Regions from separate parts of the Pseudomonas sp. KB_15 genome, predicted to be linked through region 2. Evidence: predicted binding sites of a transcription regulator. Region 2 holds the regulator's gene; each other region holds the start of a gene.
The links. Region 2 encodes sigma-54, which starts transcription at its own class of promoters, with help from an activator protein. Its sites were predicted from a motif close to ANTGGCATNNANNTTGCTNT; they were not measured.

Region 1 (2,203 bases), on a different contig from region 2:
CCGCTTTCGGCCCGTCGGTGGTGCGCATGTAGACCTTGTCGTCACGCACGAACAGGTCCGCGCCCTCCACCAGTTCCACGCCCATTTCCCGTGCCAGGAACGCATGCTCGAAGAACGCACTGTTGAAGCGTCCCGGCGTCAGCACCACCACGCTCGGGTTATCGATCGGGCTTGAGCTTTTCAGGGTGTCGAGCAGCAGGTTCGGGTAGTGGTCGATGGGGGCAATGCGTTGCGCCGCGAACAGCTCGGGGAACAGGCGCATCATCATCTTGCGGTCTTCGAGCATGTAACTGACGCCGCTCGGTGTACGCAGATTGTCTTCGAGCACGTAATACGTGCCGTCACCGTCGCGCACCAGATCGACACCGGAAATGTGCGAATAGATATCGCGGTGCAGATCCAGGCCCTGCATTGCCAACTGATACTGCTCGTTGGCCAGCACCTGCTCGGCCGGAATGATGCCGGCCTTGATGATGCGCTGCTCGTGATAGAGGTCGGCGAGGAACATGTTCAACGCCTTGACTCGCTGGATGCAACCGCGCTCGACAATCCGCCATTCGCTGGCGGGGATGCTGCGCGGGATGGTATCGAATGGAATCAGGCGCTCTGTGCCCTGCTCGTCCCCGTAGAGCGTGAAGGTAATCCCGGCGCGATGAAACAGCAGATCGGCCTCGCGTCGCCGTTGTGCCAGAAGCTCGTCAGGCGTCTCGGCCAGCCAACGGGCAAACTCCCGATAGTGCGGGCGGACCTGGCCGCCGGCATCGTACATCTCATCAAAATAGGTGCGGATCATGCCGTACTCCTTGTCACTCGGACGTCCAGACCTTCGCAAGGCCCGTGCCATCGGCATAAACGCTTAAATTTCAATCGGTTGGATAATCAAGACGCACTCACCGCACCAATCCTGTGCGACAAATGCCCCAACCTGATTGCCCCCGCTTCATTGCAAGGCGTAGTGGTCGCCTATCACCAGCATAGCCAGAGTTGATTTCACTGCCCGGCAATGGGTGCGGATAATCCGGGCATTCGCTGAAAAGCTCACCGGACTTCCCTTTTAGCCGCCTGCCCAGGCGGCTTTTTTTTGCTGGTTTTCAACGCCCACAAATGAAAACGGCCAACCCGAAGGTCAGCCGTCATTGCCAATTGTCACTGTTCATAAGGTTATGCGAGTCGCCCTCGTACCTCCTGTTTCACACCCCAGCCTTCGATAATGCCGCCCAACGGCTCGACCACCGCTTCGAAACCCTGTTCGAAGTCGCCGATGTCGTCGTAGGTGGCATACATGACTTTGCTCAACTCCAGCGCCCAGGCGCCGTCGTCGCGCACACTGACTTGCGCATTCAGGGATTCACCACGGTGGAAATGACCTGCCGCCCTGCGTGCCCGCTCCTCGTCCGGGAAAATGGCGTAGAACTCGATGGGATGAAACCGCGAAAAGTCAAAACCGCCTTCTTTCATGCGGCGCAGCACGCTGCTGCTGATGTCTTCTTGATAGGCTGTGCTCATGAAACGTCCTCCTCAAAACGATGGATAGACTTTCCGTACTCCCTCACCCGCAACCGAACAGCGCGAGCGACGGCAACCAATGAGCCGGCGGGAAACAAGCATGGAGCTGACAAGACCAGACCTTAGCGATTCAATCGCTGATCTCGCTTGCAGAGTAGCCTCAAGATAGAGCCTCTGCCAAGGTCTGGATGTGAATGCGACAGGTGTCGTTCAGATTGGAGTAATGCCGAGGATTTCAATGCTGTTCTGGAACTTGAGTTCTTTGACGCACGCATCGGCGGTCCGCCCCTCCAGATCGTTCAGATCCAGTTCGGCGACGACAGGAAGAAACCGGGCCTTGATGAGCCTGGCGGCATGCTCGTAGTCCGGGCGCTCGATGCACTCGAACACTTCGTCGACGGTTTCGCCATGATCATCCACGAAAGTGACCTTCCACTTTTGCATTGGAGCCTCCTCGATAAAACCCATGGATGGGCTTACATACTGGTCTGACGCCATCGCGAGCAGGCTCGCTCCTACAGGGTTTTAGTCGTTGCTTGGCTTGTTCACTGCCTGCAATACGTATTGCGGCAAGGCGAACGCGCCAATGTGAATTTCAGGATTGTAGTAGCGGGTGACGATGCCGCTGCCCGTGAAGCGCTGTTGCAGGGTTTCGCGGGACAACTTGCGATAAGCGGTATTGGTCGCGCCCCACGCA
Region 2 (2,203 bases):
CCGTCGCGTGGAAATCGCCCGCGCCCTGGCCACCAATCCGAAATTCATCCTCCTCGACGAACCCTTCGCCGGTGTCGACCCGATTTCGGTTGGCGATATCAAACAGATCATCTACCACCTCAAGGCCAAAGGCATTGGCGTGCTGATCACCGACCACAACGTCCGTGAAACCCTGGATATCTGCGAAACGGCCTATATCGTCAACGACGGCCAGTTGATCGCCGAAGGTGACGCCGAAACCATCCTGGCCAACAGCCTGGTCAAGGAAGTGTACCTGGGCCATGAGTTCCGCCTGTAAGCGCTGAAGCAGTCATGGCGGATGCCAGACCGCGGTAACGATAAAAATCAACAATTTTTTATTGTTACAGTGGTCTAGGCAAACACTTCAGTTTCAGGCATATAATTTGCTTATGTTTGGCGCCTCGGCGCCCTGTAGTGGATGGCGCATGTGCGCCGGCGAATAAGGTGTTAAGCCCCTGCCATGAAACCATCGCTAGTCTTGAGAATGGGCCAGCAGCTGACGATGACACCGCAGCTGCAACAGGCCATCCGCCTGCTCCAATTGTCGACCCTGGACCTGCAACAGGAAATCCAGGAGGCCCTGGAGTCCAATCCGATGCTCGAACGCCAGGAAGAAGGCGACGACTTCGACAATTCCGACCCCTTGGCCGACAATACCGAACAAAAGCCCAATACTGACATCCAGGAACCCTCTTACCAGGAAAGCGCCCCGACGGTTGACAGCCTCGATGAGGGCGACTGGAACGAGCGCATCCCCAACGAACTCCCCGTCGACACCGCGTGGGAAGACGTTTACCAGACCAGCGCCAGCAGCCTGCCCAGCAACGATGATGACGAGTGGGACTTCACCACCCGCACCTCGGCCGGCGAAAGCCTGCAAAGCCACTTGCTGTGGCAACTGAACCTGGCCCCGATGTCCGACACCGATCGCCTGATCGCCGTGACCCTGATCGACTGCATCAACAATCAGGGCTACCTGGACGAAACCCTCGAGGAAATCCTCGAAGCCTTCGATCCGGAACTGGACATCGAACTGGACGAAATCGAAGCCGTCCTGCACCGCATCCAGCAATTCGAGCCCGCCGGCATCGGCGCCCGCAACCTGGGCGAATGCCTGCTGCTGCAATTGCGCCAGCTGCCCGCCAAAACCCCTTGGCTGGCCGAGGCCAAGCGCCTGGTCACCGATTACATCGACCTGCTTGGCAGCCGCGACTACAGCCAGTTGATGCGCCGCATGAAGCTCAAGGAAGATGAACTGCGCCAGGTGATCGAACTGGTCCAGAGCCTCAATCCGCGCCCGGGCTCTCAGATCGAGTCCGCCGAAGCCGAGTATGTCGTTCCTGACGTTATCGTGCGCAAGGACAATGAGCGCTGGCTGGTGGAGCTGAATCAGGAGTCAGTGCCACGGCTGCGGGTCAACGCCCAGTACGCCGGATTCGTGCGCCGCGCCGACACCAGCGCCGACAACACGTTCATGCGCAATCAGTTGCAGGAGGCCCGCTGGTTCATCAAGAGCCTGCAAAGCCGTAATGAAACCCTGATGAAGGTGGCCACCCAGATCGTCGAGCATCAGCGCGGTTTCCTCGAGTATGGCGACGAAGCCATGAAGCCCCTGGTCCTGCATGACATCGCCGAAGCGGTCGGCATGCATGAGTCGACGATTTCACGGGTGACCACCCAGAAGTTCATGCACACCCCCCGGGGCATTTATGAACTGAAATACTTTTTCTCCAGTCACGTAAGCACCTCCGAAGGCGGCGAATGCTCGTCCACGGCGATCCGCGCGATCATCAAAAAACTGGTTGCTGCGGAAAATCAGAAAAAGCCGTTGAGTGACAGCAAGATCGCTGGTTTACTGGAGGCACAAGGCATTCAGGTGGCTCGCCGCACCGTCGCCAAGTACCGCGAATCCCTCGGGATCGCGCCTTCGAGCGAACGCAAGCGGTTGATGTAGGGCCACGCCACAGCGTTCCAGTGGTAGATCATCTGGTCTACCGCTTTATGCACTGGCAACGAAGGAGAAGCTGTATGCAAGTCAACATCAGTGGACACCAACTGGAAGTGACCGAACCTCTTCGCACCTACATCGGCGAAAAACTCGAACGATTGGAGCGACATTTCGACAAGATCACTAATGTGCAGGTCACGATGACCGTCGAAAAACTGAAGCAGAAAATCGAAG
Region 3 (2,203 bases), on a different contig from region 2:
TCGTTCGGGTGATGACCCAATTCAAGAATGATCGGGATACCCGCCTTGACGCAGCGGTCGTAGGCCATGCCAACGTCGTCCATGTTCTGGACCTGCACCATGAAATGGTTCAGCACCTTCGGCGCGGGGGCCTGAGCGGTGGCAATGGAGTGGTGACGGCCAGTGGCGGTGTGAAAGAAGGTGGCGTCGACCACCATGCCCGGCTGCACATCCTCGCGAATGTAGTCGCTGACTCGCAGCTTCAGCACGTCGGTATAGAACTTCACGGTCTGTGGGCCGTTCTTGGCAAACGGCAGGATGTGACCAATGCCCAGTTCGCCAGTGACGAATCCGCCCTTGAGCACAGTTGAATGGAACACATCGTTCAGGCCCGCTTCGGCATGGCCAAAGAAAAACTCGTGGGTAAAACCGTTCGGGTCCTGGCAGCTGTAGGCCTTTTCAACCCGGCGACGCTGCAACAGCTCCCTGGACAGTTGCTCAACCTGGACGCCTTTGTCGCGCAGCTCGGCAACATAGCTTTCCAGCTCCTGCTCCGAGCGCAGCTGCCAGCCAGCCACCAGAATGTCGTCAATCGGATTCTTCTCCAGGAAGAACCGCTGGGCGTATTCATCCATGCGCAAGGTCAGACCCTGCTCATCGCGGCTGGCGACTTGCATGCCGATAATGTCCGTGGCCAGCCACTGCCATTTATCGAGGTCGCTTACACCAAATCCTGCATAGGCCAACGAGTGAATTTCTGCCACTTGCCTGTACCTCTTGTTGTTTTTGTCTTGCTGCTCTACGGGGTGTACCCGTTGATGAGCAGTGCTGACAGGACAAGAGCAAGCGCTGTGCCAGACGTTGAAACTCACTCAAACCAAATAAATACTCCTTTATATTCAAGGCGTTATTTATGGCATTGCGAACTTTAGACACCCCAAGTGCTCTGCGAGCGAACCTCCCGCGACATACGAAAATTCAGAATGTTATGAATTTCATGTAAGGATTTTCGTGAATCGCCGTTGTGCAAAGAAAAACCTTGCGAGAACCCCAGTAAGCGATACCGTAGCAACCACCTCAAGCATCAGCGCCGGCGGCCATTGGCGACCGTCCGGCATCGATTTTGCCTTCAATAAATAAAAAACATGGGCTCATCAGATGACTACTTCCCCGATCGATGACACCGAGCGCCCCCGCCAATCACGAAGCCGACAGGGCATCAACATCATCACTGACCTGCGTTTTCCGGACATGCAGGACTTGGTCGATCGACTCTATTTCAACCCCAAGGAAGGTCTGATCTGGCTGGGCGATAAACGCATGATGCTCATGCACGTCGAAGCCTTTGGCGCATTGCGTCAGGAACTGCTGGAAAGCAACGGCGTGGAATTCACCCGCGGTTTGTTGACCCGGGTCGGTTACCTGACGGGTCAACGTGATGCTGATCTGGCGATCCAGGCCCGTGGCACTGGCAATGAACTGGATATCTGCGCCGCAGGTGGCCAGTTGCACGCCCTATCGGGTATCGTCGAAGTCGAACCGGTGTGCATCGAGTTCGATCAGGCCAAGGGTTTCAAGTACGGTGAGTTCACCTGGAAACGTTCGGTCGAGAGTGATGTGCATATCACCGCCAACGGCGTCAGCACTGACCCCATTTGCTGGATGGAAGTTGGCTACAGCTCAGGTTTCATGAGCCGCCTGATGGGGCGCCACTTGCTGGCCCGGGAAATGGAGTGTCAAGGCTGCGGACATAACCGCTGCAGGGTCATCGTCAAGCCGGTTGAGGACTGGGACAACACTGAAGACGATCTCAAGTATTTTCAGCCACGGGTCACCGATCATCGCCGAGCGCAGCCGACCAAACCGGTCAAGGCCACCACCCTGCCCACACCTTCGCCCTTCGGCCTGGAGGACAGCCGGACCGCGCAAACCGATTTCGACCGCCCGGTGGGCAGCTCCGCCGCCTACCACATCGCCATGCACAAGATCTTGCGGGTGGCGGGCACCAACGCGACGGTACTGTTGCTGGGTGAGAGTGGCGTGGGTAAAACCATGTTCGCCCACGAACTGCACAGCAACAGCCTGCGCGCCAACACGCCGTTCGTTGAAATCAACTGCGCGGCGATCCCCGAGCAGTTGATCGAGTCAGAGTTGTTCGGTGTGCAGCGTGGCGCTTATTCGGGGGCGACCGATCCGCGTCCCGGGCGCTTTGAAATTGCCGATG
Region 4 (2,203 bases), on a different contig from region 2:
CCAGCATCACTGGAGCTTCGAAGCCTGGAACCAGACGCTTGTAGGAGTTGGTCGCCGGGTTGGTGAAGCCGTTCAGGGCCTTGCCGTGCTTGATGATGCCGCCGATGAAGTACAGAGCGGTATCGGACAGACCGGCATAGCCTTCGCCTGCGAAGGTGTTCTTGCCATCTTTCCAGATGGACATGTGTACGTGCATACCCGAGCCGTTGTCGCCGTACAGAGGCTTAGGCATGAAGGTCGCGGTGCGGCCGTAGGCATCGGCTACGTTGTGCACGACATACTTCAGGGTTTGGGTTTCGTCGGCTTTCTTCACCAGGGTGTTGAACTTGACGCCGATTTCGTTCTGGCCGGCAGTCGCCACTTCGTGGTGGTGAACTTCGACGGTCAGGCCCATTTCTTCCAGTGCGTTGCACATGGAGGTACGGATTTCGTGGTCGTGGTCGAACGGTGGAACCGGGAAGTAGCCGCCTTTGACGCCTGGGCGGTGGCCTTTGTTGCCGCCTTCGATGTCCTGGTCGGACATCCACGAACCTTGTTCAGAGTAGATCTTGAACATGGAGCCGGAAATGTCGGACTTGAACTTGACCTGGTCGAAGATGAAGAACTCTGGCTCTGGACCGGCGTACACAGTGTCACCGATAGCGGTGGCTTTCAGGTGCTCTTCGGCGCGCTTGGCGATCGCACGTGGGTCGCGATCGTAGCCTTGCATGCTCGAAGGCTCGATGATGTCGCAGACCAGGATCAGGGTCGGTTCTTCGGTGAACGGATCCAGAACAGCGGTGGAGTCGTCCGGCATCAGGATCATGTCGGAGGCTTCGATGCCTTTCCAGCCAGCGATGGAGGAACCGTCGAACATTTTGCCGACTTCGAAGAAGTCGTCATCCAGCGCATCGCGAGCCGGCATGGTCACGTGGTGCTGAGTGCCTTTGGTGTCCGTGAAGCGCAGATCAATCCACTTGACGTCATGATCTTTGATGAGTTGAACCGACTTCGACATAGTGTCCTCCGGGTGGCTTCGGGCTAGTAATGGATGCCCTTAAATGTGGGTGATGCCGGCGCGAATACTCTGCCAAGGCAACCTGCCTCACAAGGGAGCAAATTGCATGCCAGTGCCCCACCATGGGTTTTTTGCCCCAATTTCACGCCTGTCAGGCGGAAAAGTACCTTAAAGCGGAAAATCCTGCCCTACAATGTGGCGTTCATTTCAATAAATGACCTGTTTTGGTGCGTGCGAAACCTTCTGCACATTAACTGGTTAAACCTTGAGCAATTTCCGCTATAATCCGCGCCCCCCTTTTTCGGCAGGCCATGCGCGCGCTGTTTCCATGAAATTAATCGTAAAAGTCTTCCCCGAGATCACCATCAAGAGCCGCCCGGTACGGATGCGTTTCATCCGTCAATTGGCCAAGAACATCCGTGCCGTGCTCCGCGATCTGGACCCGGCCGTGGTGGTGAACGGCGTGTGGGACAACCTCGAGCTGGAAACCCGCGTCAGCGACCCCAAGGCCTTGAAGGAGATGGGCGAGCGCCTGAGCTGCATGCCGGGCATCGCGCATTTCCTGCAAATCGATGAATACCCGCTGGGCGATTTCGACGACATCGTTGAGAAGTGCAAGCAGCACTACGGTGATGCACTGGCCGGGAAGATTTTCTCGGTGCGTTGCAAACGCGCCGGCAAGCACCCATTCAGCTCGATAGATATTGAGAAATATGTCGGCAGCCAGTTGCGTCGTCAGTGCGGTGCCGCCGGGATCGACCTGAAAAAACCGGAAATCGAAGTCCGAATCGAAGTTCGCGACCAACGGTTGTTCGTGATCCACAGTCAGCACAACGGCATCGGCGGATATCCGCTGGGCGCCCTGGAACAGACGCTGGTGCTGATGTCCGGCGGCTTCGATTCCACCGTTGCGGCCTACCAGATCATGCGCCGTGGCCTGATGGCGCACTTCTGCTTCTTCAATCTGGGCGGACGTGCCCACGAACTGGGCGTCATGGAAGTCGCGCATTTCATCTGGAAGAAGTACGGCAGCTCCCAACGCGTGCTATTTGTCAGTGTGCCGTTCGAGGAAGTGCTGGGCGAAATTCTCGGCAAAGTCGATAACAGTCATATGGGCGTAGTATTGAAGCGTATGATGTTGCGCGCTTCGTCCCGGATTGCCGATCGACTGCACATCGAGGCACTGGTCACCGGTGAGGCGATTTC

Region 1: AB4Z35_RS16555 (circularly permuted type 2 ATP-grasp protein) is a predicted target of sigma-54. The motif match lies at 826-845, and genes of this name have one in related genera.
Region 3: AB4Z35_RS08450 (sigma 54-interacting transcriptional regulator) is a predicted target of sigma-54. The motif match lies at 1,090-1,109, and genes of this name have one in related genera.
Region 4: glnA (type I glutamate--ammonia ligase) is a predicted target of sigma-54. The motif match lies at 1,092-1,111, and genes of this name have one in related genera.

What each region holds. Positions count from the first base shown of each region.
Region 1 is NZ_JBFREX010000017.1:175,923-178,125, reverse strand. It holds gene AB4Z35_RS16555 (circularly permuted type 2 ATP-grasp protein) at 1-793, opposite strand, end outside; gene AB4Z35_RS16550 (ribonuclease E inhibitor RraB) at 1,162-1,506, opposite strand; gene AB4Z35_RS16545 (hypothetical protein) at 1,717-1,950, opposite strand; gene speE (polyamine aminopropyltransferase) at 2,032-2,203, opposite strand, start outside.
Region 2 is NZ_JBFREX010000001.1:493,359-495,561, forward strand. It holds gene lptB (LPS export ABC transporter ATP-binding protein) at 1-298, shown strand, start outside; gene AB4Z35_RS02235 (RNA polymerase factor sigma-54) at 482-1,975, shown strand; gene hpf (ribosome hibernation-promoting factor, HPF/YfiA family) at 2,050-2,203, shown strand, end outside.
Region 3 is NZ_JBFREX010000005.1:59,786-61,988, forward strand. It holds gene AB4Z35_RS08445 (VOC family protein) at 1-743, opposite strand, end outside; gene AB4Z35_RS08450 (sigma 54-interacting transcriptional regulator) at 1,138-2,203, shown strand, end outside.
Region 4 is NZ_JBFREX010000002.1:347,878-350,080, reverse strand. It holds gene glnA (type I glutamate--ammonia ligase) at 1-997, opposite strand, end outside; gene thiI (tRNA uracil 4-sulfurtransferase ThiI) at 1,326-2,203, shown strand, end outside.